2 regions of the Bacillus sp. S10(2024) genome follow, and region 2 is predicted to be linked to the other one. Evidence: a T-box and tRNA genes for the amino acid it is inferred to sense, from the RefSeq annotation. Region 2 holds a T-box; the other holds one or more tRNA genes.
The links. The T-box of region 2 lies ahead of serS (serine--tRNA ligase). A T-box ahead of a tRNA ligase gene usually reads a tRNA of that ligase, here a tRNA-Ser.
Positions count from the first base shown of each region.

Region 1: it has a tRNA-Ser gene. The T-box ahead of serS (serine--tRNA ligase) is inferred to sense a tRNA for this amino acid. The anticodon was not compared.

Region 1 is NZ_JBFLUR010000002.1:4,122,211-4,128,191, forward strand. Features, by position in the region: rRNA gene AB1280_RS20875 (23S ribosomal RNA) at 1-1,501, shown strand, start outside; rRNA gene rrf (5S ribosomal RNA) at 1,604-1,719, shown strand; tRNA gene AB1280_RS20885 (tRNA-Val) at 1,724-1,799, shown strand; tRNA gene AB1280_RS20890 (tRNA-Thr) at 1,807-1,882, shown strand; tRNA gene AB1280_RS20895 (tRNA-His) at 1,891-1,966, shown strand; tRNA gene AB1280_RS20900 (tRNA-Leu) at 1,983-2,063, shown strand; tRNA gene AB1280_RS20905 (tRNA-Gly) at 2,093-2,167, shown strand; tRNA gene AB1280_RS20910 (tRNA-Leu) at 2,184-2,272, shown strand; tRNA gene AB1280_RS20915 (tRNA-Arg) at 2,276-2,349, shown strand; tRNA gene AB1280_RS20920 (tRNA-Pro) at 2,359-2,432, shown strand; tRNA gene AB1280_RS20925 (tRNA-Ala) at 2,448-2,520, shown strand; tRNA gene AB1280_RS20930 (tRNA-Met) at 2,536-2,612, shown strand; tRNA gene AB1280_RS20935 (tRNA-Ile) at 2,617-2,693, shown strand; tRNA gene AB1280_RS20940 (tRNA-Ser) at 2,711-2,803, shown strand; tRNA gene AB1280_RS20945 (tRNA-Met) at 2,832-2,908, shown strand; tRNA gene AB1280_RS20950 (tRNA-Asp) at 2,911-2,986, shown strand; tRNA gene AB1280_RS20955 (tRNA-Phe) at 2,997-3,072, shown strand; tRNA gene AB1280_RS20960 (tRNA-Thr) at 3,088-3,163, shown strand; tRNA gene AB1280_RS20965 (tRNA-Lys) at 3,173-3,248, shown strand; tRNA gene AB1280_RS20970 (tRNA-Gly) at 3,256-3,326, shown strand; tRNA gene AB1280_RS20975 (tRNA-Ile) at 3,334-3,410, shown strand; tRNA gene AB1280_RS20980 (tRNA-Asn) at 3,414-3,488, shown strand; tRNA gene AB1280_RS20985 (tRNA-Ser) at 3,497-3,587, shown strand; tRNA gene AB1280_RS20990 (tRNA-Glu) at 3,594-3,665, shown strand; gene AB1280_RS20995 (L-lactate dehydrogenase) at 4,170-5,114, shown strand; gene glgB (1,4-alpha-glucan branching protein GlgB) at 5,468-5,981, shown strand, end outside.
Region 2 is NZ_JBFLUR010000002.1:3,529,401-3,535,381, forward strand. Features, by position in the region: gene AB1280_RS18030 (deoxynucleoside kinase) at 308-946, shown strand; gene AB1280_RS18035 (deoxynucleoside kinase) at 946-1,614, shown strand; gene AB1280_RS18040 (DUF3797 domain-containing protein) at 1,651-2,025, opposite strand; tRNA gene AB1280_RS18045 (tRNA-Ser) at 2,197-2,289, opposite strand; gene serS (serine--tRNA ligase) at 2,476-3,750, opposite strand; T-box leader at 3,800-4,021, opposite strand; gene pdxT (pyridoxal 5'-phosphate synthase glutaminase subunit PdxT) at 4,076-4,666, opposite strand; gene pdxS (pyridoxal 5'-phosphate synthase lyase subunit PdxS) at 4,684-5,571, opposite strand; gene AB1280_RS18065 (D-alanyl-D-alanine carboxypeptidase family protein) at 5,732-5,981, opposite strand, start outside.

The DNA.
Region 1 (5,981 bases), 590 kb from region 2:
GGACAACAGGTTGATATTCCTGTACCACCTCTTTATCGTTTGAGCAATGGAGGGACGCAGAAGGATAGAAGAAGCGTGCGATTGGTTGTGCACGTCCAAGCAGTTAGGCTGGTAAGTAGGCAAATCCGCTTACCGTGAAGGCTGAGCTGTGATGGGGAAGCTCCTTATGGAGCGAAGTCTTTGATTCCCCGCTGCCAAGAAAAGCTTCTAGCGAGATAAAAGGTGCCTGTACCGCAAACCGACACAGGTAGGCGAGGAGAGAATCCTAAGGTGTGCGAGAGAACTCTGGTTAAGGAACTCGGCAAAATGACCCCGTAACTTCGGGAGAAGGGGTGCTTTCTTAACGGAAAGCCGCAGTGAATAGGCCCAAGCGACTGTTTAGCAAAAACACAGGTCTCTGCGAAGCCGTAAGGCGAAGTATAGGGGCTGACACCTGCCCGGTGCTGGAAGGTTAAGGAGAGGGGTTAGCGCAAGCGAAGCTCTGAACTGAAGCCCCAGTAAACGGCGGCCGTAACTATAACGGTCCTAAGGTAGCGAAATTCCTTGTCGGGTAAGTTCCGACCCGCACGAAAGGTGTAACGATTTGGGCACTGTCTCAACCAGAGACTCGGTGAAATTATAGTACCTGTGAAGATGCAGGTTACCCGCGACAGGACGGAAAGACCCCGTGGAGCTTTACTGTAGCCTGATATTGAATTTTGGTACAGCTTGTACAGGATAGGCGGGAGCCTTTGAAGCCGGAGCGCTAGCTTCGGTGGAGGCGCTGGTGGGATACCGCCCTGGCTGTATTGAAATTCTAACCTACGGGTCTTATCGACCCGGGAGACAGTGTCAGGTGGGCAGTTTGACTGGGGCGGTCGCCTCCTAAAAAGTAACGGAGGCGCCCAAAGGTTCCCTCAGAATGGTTGGAAATCATTCGTAGAGTGCAAAGGCATAAGGGAGCTTGACTGCGAGACCTACAAGTCGAGCAGGGACGAAAGTCGGGCTTAGTGATCCGGTGGTTCCGCATGGAAGGGCCATCGCTCAACGGATAAAAGCTACCCCGGGGATAACAGGCTTATCTCCCCCAAGAGTCCACATCGACGGGGAGGTTTGGCACCTCGATGTCGGCTCATCGCATCCTGGGGCTGTAGTCGGTCCCAAGGGTTGGGCTGTTCGCCCATTAAAGCGGTACGCGAGCTGGGTTCAGAACGTCGTGAGACAGTTCGGTCCCTATCCGTCGTGGGCGTAGGAAATTTGAGAGGAGCTGTCCTTAGTACGAGAGGACCGGGATGGACGCACCGCTGGTGTACCAGTTGTTCTGCCAAGGGCATAGCTGGGTAGCTATGTGCGGAAGGGATAAGTGCTGAAAGCATCTAAGCATGAAGCCCCCCTCAAGATGAGATTTCCCATAGCGTTAAGCTAGTAAGATCCCTGAAAGATGATCAGGTTGATAGGTTCGAGGTGGAAGCGTGGTGACACGTGGAGCTGACGAATACTAATAGATCGAGGACTTAACCATATAATATGAAGCAAGTGTTATCTAGTTTTGAGAGAACATAAAAAAACTTGTTGACTTTTTGAGTCAATCAAGTATAATAATGATTGTCTCAAATGAATATAGTCTGGTAATGATGGCAGAGAGGTCACACCCGTTCCCATACCGAACACGGAAGTTAAGCTCTCTAGCGCCGATGGTAGTTGGGACTTTGTCCCTGTGAGAGTAGGACGTTGCCAGGCAAATGGAGGATTAGCTCAGCTGGGAGAGCACCTGCCTTACAAGCAGGGGGTCGGCGGTTCGATCCCGTCATCCTCCACCATATAAATGCCGGCTTAGCTCAATTGGTAGAGCAACTGACTTGTAATCAGTAGGTTGGGGGTTCAAGTCCTCTAGCCGGCACCAGGATTATGGCGGCTGTGGCGAAGTGGTTAACGCATCGGATTGTGGCTCCGACACTCGTGGGTTCGATTCCCATCAGTCGCCCCATTTTTAAAAATAATATGCGGGTGTGGCGGAATTGGCAGACGCACCAGACTTAGGATCTGGCGCCTTTGGCGTGGGGGTTCGACTCCCTTCACCCGCACTTTCAGTAAAATAACTCATACATGTCTTGCGGAAGTAGTTCAGTGGTAGAATACAACCTTGCCAAGGTTGGGGTCGCGGGTTCGAATCCCGTCTTCCGCTCCAGTTTTCAATATGACATGCCGGGGTGGCGGAACAGGCAGACGCACAGGACTTAAAATCCTGCGGTGGGTGACCACCGTGCGGGTTCGACCCCCGCCCTCGGCACCATATGCGCCCGTAGCTCAATTGGATAGAGCGTTTGACTACGGATCAAAAGGTTAGGGGTTCGAGTCCTCTCGGGCGCGCTTTATTAACGGGAAGTGGCTCAGCTTGGTAGAGCACCTGGTTTGGGACCAGGGGGTCGCAGGTTCGAATCCTGTCTTCCCGATAGCTTTAAAACAATGGGGCCTTAGCTCAGCTGGGAGAGCGCCTGCCTTGCACGCAGGAGGTCAGCGGTTCGATCCCGCTAGGCTCCACTTATAATTCTTTATGGCGGTGTAGCTCAGCTGGCTAGAGCGTACGGTTCATACCCGTGAGGTCGGGGGTTCGATCCCCTCCGCCGCTACCATAAAGGACCTTTAGCTCAGCTGGTTAGAGCAGACGGCTCATAACCGTCCGGTCGTAGGTTCGAGTCCTACAAGGTCCACCACTCAAGTTTTTATATATGGAGGTATACCCAAGTTCGGCTGAAGGGATCGGTCTTGAAAACCGACAGGCGGCGAGAGTCGCGCGGGGGTTCGAATCCCTCTACCTCCTCCATTTTTTATTTAAAAGAATATTATATCATCGCGGGGTGGAGCAGTCTGGTAGCTCGTCGGGCTCATAACCCGAAGGTCGCAGGTTCAAATCCTGTCCCCGCAACCAATGGTCCCGTGGTGTAGTGGTTAACATGCCTGCCTGTCACGCAGGAGATCGCCGGTTCGACCCCGGTCGGGACCGCCATTTATATTAAGGCTCGGTAGCTCAGTCGGTAGAGCAGAGGACTGAAAATCCTCGTGTCGGCGGTTCGATTCCGTCCCGAGCCACCATTTTGAAATATGCAAGCCGGCTTAGCTCAATTGGTAGAGCAACTGACTTGTAATCAGTAGGTTGGGGGTTCAAGTCCTCTAGCCGGCACCATTTCAAAATGAGCCATTAGCTCAGTTGGTAGAGCATCTGACTTTTAATCAGAGGGTCGAAGGTTCGAGTCCTTCATGGCTCACCATTTTTATGCGGGTGTAGTTTAGTGGTAAAACAAGAGCCTTCCAAGCTCTGGTCGAGAGTTCGATTCTCTTCACCCGCTTTTTCTAGGGCCTATAGCTCAGCTGGTTAGAGCGCACGCCTGATAAGCGTGAGGTCGATGGTTCGAGTCCATTTAGGCCCACCATATTCCGCAGTAGCTCAGTGGTAGAGCTATCGGCTGTTAACCGATCGGTCGTAGGTTCGAGTCCTACCTGCGGAGCCATATAATATAGAGAAGTACCCAAGTGGCTCAAGGGGCTCCCCTGCTAAGGGAGTAGATCGCGTAAGCGGTGCGAGGGTTCGAATCCCTTCTTCTCTGCCAGAAATTGGCCCGTTGGTCAAGTGGTTAAGACACCGCCCTTTCACGGCGGTAACACGGGTTCGAATCCCGTACGGGTCATATTAAAAAAGATAGCAGATTCTGCTATCTTTTTTTGCATTTTAGAGATTTTTTTTCGTATTTAAGAAAGACTAATAATATGGCGAACAAAAGTGAGAATCTTTGGCGTAGTTATTAAAGGAATAATTTTTGATTTGCAGAAATGAAATGGAGCCATAAAGGTTGCTGAGGACTACTGCAAATTATAAAGAGAAAAGGATATTCTAACTTTTCTTTGTATTCGATGGTTTTATATTTTATTAAAAATAAGTTTAATAGTATATATTTTACTTTTCACAATCTAAAGAAAACGCTACCATTGAAGTTGATTCCATGCTTGGTATTATAACTTTCTCCTATCTGTGAAAAAGTTCACAAATAGGTCAAAAAACGTGAATATATTCACAAAGAAACGTGCTACAATATGTATGTAAGGAAGTTAAACAATATAAAATCAGTATTTTAATTTTTTACTTAAATGACAATGCTAATAATGATATTAGAAAATAGAGAGGGGATTTTACCATGAAAAAAGGTATCAACCGCGTAGTATTAGTAGGAACAGGAGCTGTAGGTTGCAGCTATGCATATTCTATGATTAACCAAGGTGTAGTTGAAGAGTTTGTTCTTGTTGATGTAAACGAAGCAAAAGCAGAAGGCGAAGCAATGGACTTAAGCCACGCTGTTCCATTCGCTCTAGCTCCAACAAAAGTTTGGAAAGGTAGCTATGCAGATTGTAAAGATGCAGATCTTGTTGTTATCACTGCTGGATTACCACAAAAGCCAGGTGAAACTCGCTTAGATTTAGTTGAGAAGAATACAAAAATCTTTAAACAAATCGTTCGCGGTATTATGGATAGCGGATTTGATGGTATCTTCTTAATCGCAACTAACCCAGTGGACATTTTAACTTATGTAACTTGGAAAGAATCTGGATTACCAAAAGAGCGCGTAATCGGTTCTGGTACAACTTTAGACTCTGCTCGCTTCCGTTATATGTTAGGTGAGTACTTAGATATAGACCCACGTAACGTGCATGCGTATATTATTGGTGAACATGGTGACACAGAGCTTCCTGTATGGAGCCATGCTTCTATCGGTGTACAAAAGATAGAAACAATCTTAGCGAACAATGAGCAGTATAAACAAAGTGATTTAGATGAAATCTTTGCAAATGTACGCGATGCTGCTTACCATATTATTCAACGTAAAGGTTCAACTTACTACGGTATCGGTATGTCACTATTACGTATAACTAAAGCGATCTTAAACAACGAGAACAGCGTATTGACAGTATCTGCATATCTTGAAGGACAATACGGACAAAGAGATGTTTACGTAGGTGTTCCAGCAGTTATCAACCGTCAAGGTGTTCGAGAAGTTGTAGAGCTTGAATTAAATGCAGAAGAAGAATTGAAATTTGATCATTCTGTAAAAGTGCTAAAAGAAACTATGGCACCAGTGCTATAATCCAAATTGTATAAAATCCCTTTCCGGCCTCCCCTGTATTTCACCCCTTTGCCGGAAGGGGTTTTTTTATGTATTACTTTAATGGAAAGTAATAACAATATAGTGATAAATTCCTTATCTTATCCATTGAAAAAATTATTTTAAAATAAAACGCTTACAATGAATATTCGTCAAAATTCGATATTATTCGGTTAAATTTCATGAAATTATCATGGATTTCTATAAAAAAGCGAATATTTTTTAGAAATTCGCAAGGATATTTCAATTTACCGAAGAATAGTAATAACGTATTTAAAATTCTGTCATCTTGTGAGGTGAACATAGTGATTGAGACAAAGTGTAATGTGAAAGACATGTTATTGTTCCATGAAGAAAAGTTTTATGATAGCTACGATATTCTTGGTGCTCATTTGACGATGGAAAATGGAATGGAAGGCACACGTTTTTCCGTATGGGCACCTCATGCACAAGCTGTGAGTATTGTAGGAGATTTTAATGAGTGGAATAGCGAGATCCATGAAATGATACGAGTGACAGAGAAAGGGATTTGGTCTTTATTTATACCGAATATTCCTCAGCACGAATTATACAAGTATGCAATTCAAACACGAGAAGGGCATACGATTTTAAAAGCTGATCCGTATGCAATGTGTGCTGAAGTTCGGCCAAATACGGCATCCGTTGTTTATGATATAAAAGGATATAAATGGAAAGACCAGAAATGGTTTCAAAAAAAGAAACGAAAGCCAATCTATAATGAACCATTAGCCATTTATGAGCTTCACTTTGGTTCTTGGAAAAAGAAAGAAGATGGGTCTTTTTATTCGTATAGAGAAATGGCAGATGAGCTTATTCCTTATGTAGCGG
Region 2 (5,981 bases):
CACCAGTGGAGGATCGTATTGCGAGTTAGTGCCGGATAAAGCGAAACTTTAATCAGTGGGGGTTTTCTTTATCCACACTGATTAAAAGTCCTCACCAATCGAGCGTTTACGGGCAGTTTATCTCCCACCTAACTTCTTTGCTTTCACCGAATCTTGAGGTGGGAGTATTACTGCCCGTTAATGCGGGATAAATCAATTTTTCAACTTTTTATGACAAACTAACCCTTTCTCACTCCTCTTATGCTACAATAATTCTGTTTTGTGCTTTTTATTCGTTTCAAATCATGTTTTGAGAGGAGGCAACAGTGTGACTGGAGTACCATTTATTACAGTTGAAGGACCCATTGGTGTTGGAAAAACTTCACTCGCGAAAGCGATATCGACTCACATGCAACTCCATTTATTAAAAGAAATCGTTGATGAAAATCCTTTTTTAGGAAAATTTTACGATAATATTGAGGAATGGGCTTTTCAATTAGAAATGTTTTTCTTATGCAACCGATATAAGCAATTAGAAGACATTGATACAAAATATTTAAAACAACATATACCTGTCGTAGCAGATTACCATATATTTAAAAACTTGATTTTTGCATCTCAAACATTACAAGGTGCTCAATACGATAAATACATGCAAATTTATCGTATCTTAACACAAGATATGCCAGTTCCAAATGTCATCGTATATATAACAGCAAGTTTAGAAACGCTACAAAAAAGAATTGCCATGCGCGGACGTGAATTCGAAAAAAATATAGATCCTAATTATTTATTGCAACTCATTAAAGATTACGAAATAGCAATGGAAACATTCAAAAAAGATCATCCAGACATCCCCGTATTAAAATTCAATGGAGATAACATGGATTTTGTAAAAAATGAATCGGACTTAAATGTAATCTTATCAACATTACAAAACACACTGACAAAGGAGATTAACCAGTAATGAATTTGAGACAAAAATATGATATTCCAAATGATGCTGTTATTACGATTGCCGGCACAGTTGGTGTTGGGAAATCTACAATGACAAACGCCCTTGCCAATACACTTGGTTACCGCACATCATTTGAAAAAGTAGACTCTAATCCATATTTAGATAAATTTTATGGAGACTTCACACGTTGGAGCTTCCACCTACAAGTTTATTTCTTAGCAGAGCGCTTTAAAGAACAAAAAAGAATCTTCGAATATGGCGGAGGATTTATTCAAGACCGTTCTATTTATGAGGACACGGGAATTTTTGCCAAAATGCATTATGAAAAAGGAACAATGACCGCTACAGATTATGAAACATATAAAAGTTTATTTGATGCAATGGTTATGACACCTTACTTCCCACATCCTAATTTACTAATTTACTTAGAAGGATCATTTGAAGATATTGTAGATCGCATTAAAGAACGCGGAAGACCAATGGAACAACAAACACCAATTGAATATTGGAAAGAAATGCATGAACGTTACGAAAATTGGATTAATGATTTTAATGCTTGTCCTGTATTGCGTCTTAATATTAACGAATATGATATTTTACAAAATGAAAATTCAATTGAACCAATTATTAAGAAAATCGGTCACTTCTTACAACAAACACGTAAACTTGTAAAATAAAAAACCCGTGCAATCGCACGGGTTTTTCCTATGAACTTAGTTTTTCTTTTTCGTCGGAGCAATAATTTCACTCTCTGATTTCCCTGCACTAATACGCTGACGCACAGTGCTTACACTAATATTATACGCTTCAGCAATTTCTTTTACCGTCATTTCTTTTCCTTTAATAACGGCTGTAATTACTTTACGTTTTGAATCTGCCTTTTTCTCAACTTGCATTGGCGTTTCTACTTTCTTCACTTCTTTTTTCACATCACAGATGCAACCACAAAGTTTACGAAATGTTTCATCGCTTACAATACGAGATACGTTTGCAGCACTGTTTAAGATTTTATTTTTCTTGCAAACGGGACATTGTACATAATATAGTGTTTTTCCGTCAAGCGGAAACGTTTGTATAATAATATCCATGGCCATGGTAGCTCCTTTCATATCTATGAAGATAATCCTCGGAATATGAGTGTTCCTATAAGAGGTTCATTCTCCTATATGCTACTTCCTGTTTGGTTAAAATAAAAACTCGTTACGTGTTGGTAACGAGTTCTCCAATCTCCACTTATATGCGCTGTTGTCAATTATATATGGCGGAGGAAGAGGGATTCGAACCCCCGCGCGGCTCACACCGCCTGTCGGTTTTCAAGACCGATCCCTTCAGCCAGACTTGGGTATTCCTCCGTGTTAACATGACATGAAATATAATATCAAAAGAAAAACTGTTCGTCAACCCTACTATTATAGATAATATAAAAAGGAAAGAGATTTTTTCTCTCTCCTTTTTCATAAAATGTATTCTACCCTACTAAATAGCTAAAGATGTTATTATTTTAAAATAACAGTGAGTGTATATTAATAACAATAAATTTATTTAATTACTGTTTTTCCTCCCATATAAGGGCGAAGAACTTCTGGAATGATAATAGAACCATCTTCTTGTTGGTAGTTCTCTAAAATAGCTGCTACCGTACGGCCAATTGCAAGTCCAGATCCGTTTAGTGTATGAACATGCTCTGGTTTTGCTTTTGTGTCACGGCGGAAACGGATATTTGCACGGCGTGCTTGGAATGCTTCAAAGTTACTACAAGAAGAAATTTCACGATATGTACCATAGCTAGGAATCCATACTTCAATATCGTATTTCTTCGCTGCTGTAAATCCTAAATCTCCTGTGCACATACTCATCACACGGTATGGAAGACCTAATAATTGTAATACACGCTCTGCATCATTTGTTAACTTTTCTAGTTCTTCATAAGAATCTTCAGGTTTTACAAATTTCACAAGCTCTACTTTATTAAATTGGTGCTGACGAATTAAACCACGTGTATCACGACCCGCAGATCCTGCTTCAGAACGGAAACATGCACTAAACGCCGCATAACGGATTGGCAATTGCTCACCATTTAAAATTTCATCACGATGTAAGTTTGTTACAGGTACTTCAGCTGTAGGAATCAAGAAATAGTCTTCACTCTCAATACGAAACGCATCTTCTTCAAACTTTGGAAGTTGCCCTGTTCCAATCATACTTGTACGATTTACAATATACGGAGGTAAAATCTCTTCATAGCCATGTTCTTCTGTATGAAGATCAAGCATGAAGTTAAATAAAGCGCGTTCTAATTTTGCACCCGCACCTTTATAAAATACAAAACGGCTACCTGTTACTTTTCCAGCGCGTTCAAAGTCTAGCATTCCTAAATCCGTTGCAAGATCCCAATGTGGCTTTGGTTCAAACGTAAATTCTTCAACTTCTCCCCATGTACGAACTTGCACATTATCATCTTCTGTCTCACCATTTGGTGTAGACTCATGTGGAATGTTTGGAATAGATAACATTAATCGCTCAAGATCTTCTTCAACTGTACGAAGCTCGTTATCAAGCTCTTTAACTTTATCACTTACTTCACGCATTTCTAAAATAAGCGCCTCTGCATCTTTCTTTTCACGCTTTAATACAGAAATTTGTTGGGATACTTCATTACGCTTGCTTTTCAGCTCTTCCGTTTGTACAAGTAATTCTCTTCTCTTTATGTCTAATTCTTCAAAACGACCAAAGTCTGTTAAGTCTTCGCCTCTATGTTGCAGTTTCGCTTTCACTTCTTCAAAGTTTGCACGCAAAAATTTAATATCAAGCATAATATTTCCTCCTTTATTTTTACAAAAATAAAAAACTCCCGTCCCTATACAAAGGGACGGGAGTTAACCCGCGTTGCCACCCTAATTGAAAACATAATTGCTTTCCTCTCAAGTAGAGATAACGGCTCTTCACCGGAAATGTTTACTAGTCAACAGACTGTTCCACACTTCACTCCAGGATGGATTCGCAAATCGCTTCTATCGGTTTTCACCAACCACCGACTCTCTATAAGAAACGTCTCTTGCTACTACTTCCTATCAACACATTTATCATATAAAATAGTTACCATCAATTTACTATAATCTTGCACAAGTTTCAAGTCACTTATACAGTTTTTTTCATTTTCGCTTCCTTTACCATCTCCACAAAATAACCCGTAACACGATGATCATCTGTTAATTCCGGATGGAAAGAAGCTGCTAATAAATGATTTTGACGAACCGCGACCATACGATCTTCATATGTGCATAATACTTCGATATGATTTTCTACGTCTACAACATATGGCGCACGAATAAATACGCCAATAAAGTCTTCGCCTACCCCTTCCATCGAAAGAGCAGCCTCAAAACTATCTTTTTGACGGCCAAACGCATTGCGTTCAACTGTAATATCCATTACACCAATATGTGATTCCTCATATCCAACAAGGTTCTTTGCAAGTAAGATCATACCTGCACATGTACCAAACATCGGTTTTCCTGCTTTAGCAAATTCACGAAGAGGTTCCATGAAACCATATTTATCAATAAGACGGCGCATCGTTGTACTTTCACCGCCTGGTAAAATAAGCCCATCTACTTCCTCTAATTGCTCTGTACGCTTCACAATCACCGATTGTGCACCAGTTGCTTCTATTGCACGTACATGCTCACGAACCGCTCCTTGAAGTCCTAATACACCGATTGTAACCATTTCAAAAACTCCTTTAATTACCAGCCACGCTCTTGCATGCGTTGTTCTGGTAATAATGTTGAAATTTCAACACCTTTCATTGCATTACCTAGTCCTTTAGAAAGGCGAGCGATTAATTCATAATCTTCATAATGCGTTGTTGCTTCAACAATCGCACGTGCAAATTTCTCTGGGTTTTCTGATTTAAAAATACCAGAACCTACAAATACACCATCTGCACCTAGTTGCATCATTAATGCAGCATCTGCTGGTGTTGCAACACCACCTGCTGCAAAGTTTACAACTGGTAAACGACCAAGGCGCTTAATTTCAAGTAATACTTCATACGGAGCACCCGTATTTTTTGCATATGTCATTAATTCATCTTCGCGCAGACTTGCAACTTGACGAATTTCTGCATTTACTTGGCGCATATGACGTACAGCTTCTACGATATTTCCTGTACCAGGCTCACCTTTTGTACGAAGCATTGATGCCCCCTCAGCAATACGGCGTGCTGCTTCACCGATATCACGGCATCCACATACAAACGGAACAGTATAATCACGTTTATTTAAATGGTACACTTCATCAGCCGGAGTTAATACTTCACTCTCATCAATATAGTCTACCCCTAATGATTCAAGTACGCGGGCTTCTACAAGATGACCAATACGACATTTTGCCATAACCGGAATTGATACAGCACCCATTACTTCTTCCACAATTGTTGGATCTGCCATACGCGAAACGCCGCCTGCTGCACGAATATCAGCTGGAACACGTTCTAATGCCATAACAGCAACAGCACCTGCTGCTTCTGCAATTTTTGCTTGCTCAGCGTTAACTACGTCCATAATGACGCCGCCTTTTTGCATTTCTGCCATTCCACGTTTTACGCGCTCTGTTCCTGTTACATTTAACATGTACAAAAAACCCCCCTAGGTGAATTGCTTTTCCCCGCTAACGAAGAAAATTAAGAATACTCTTACATTCTACCATTATCTATCAGAGATTTGTCTACTATTTTTTTGACAAAATAGGTACGAAAAATAGGAAATGAAAAAGCTCCCTTATCGGGAGCTTTTAAAACCAACCTTTTACAGTATCAACTGTACCATTCCATATACCACTAAAGAAAGAACCAATGCTTCGCATAGAAAGAACAAACCAATTTGCCTTTTCTACCTCTTGTTTTGTTACAAGATCTACTTGAATGGATTTACCAGTTAAAAACCCTACATCATTAGCATCTTTTGCTGTTACGGTCATATAACCAAGTGTTGTACCTTTTTTAATTGGTGCTTCATTCTCTTTATTTACTGCTTTGAAATCT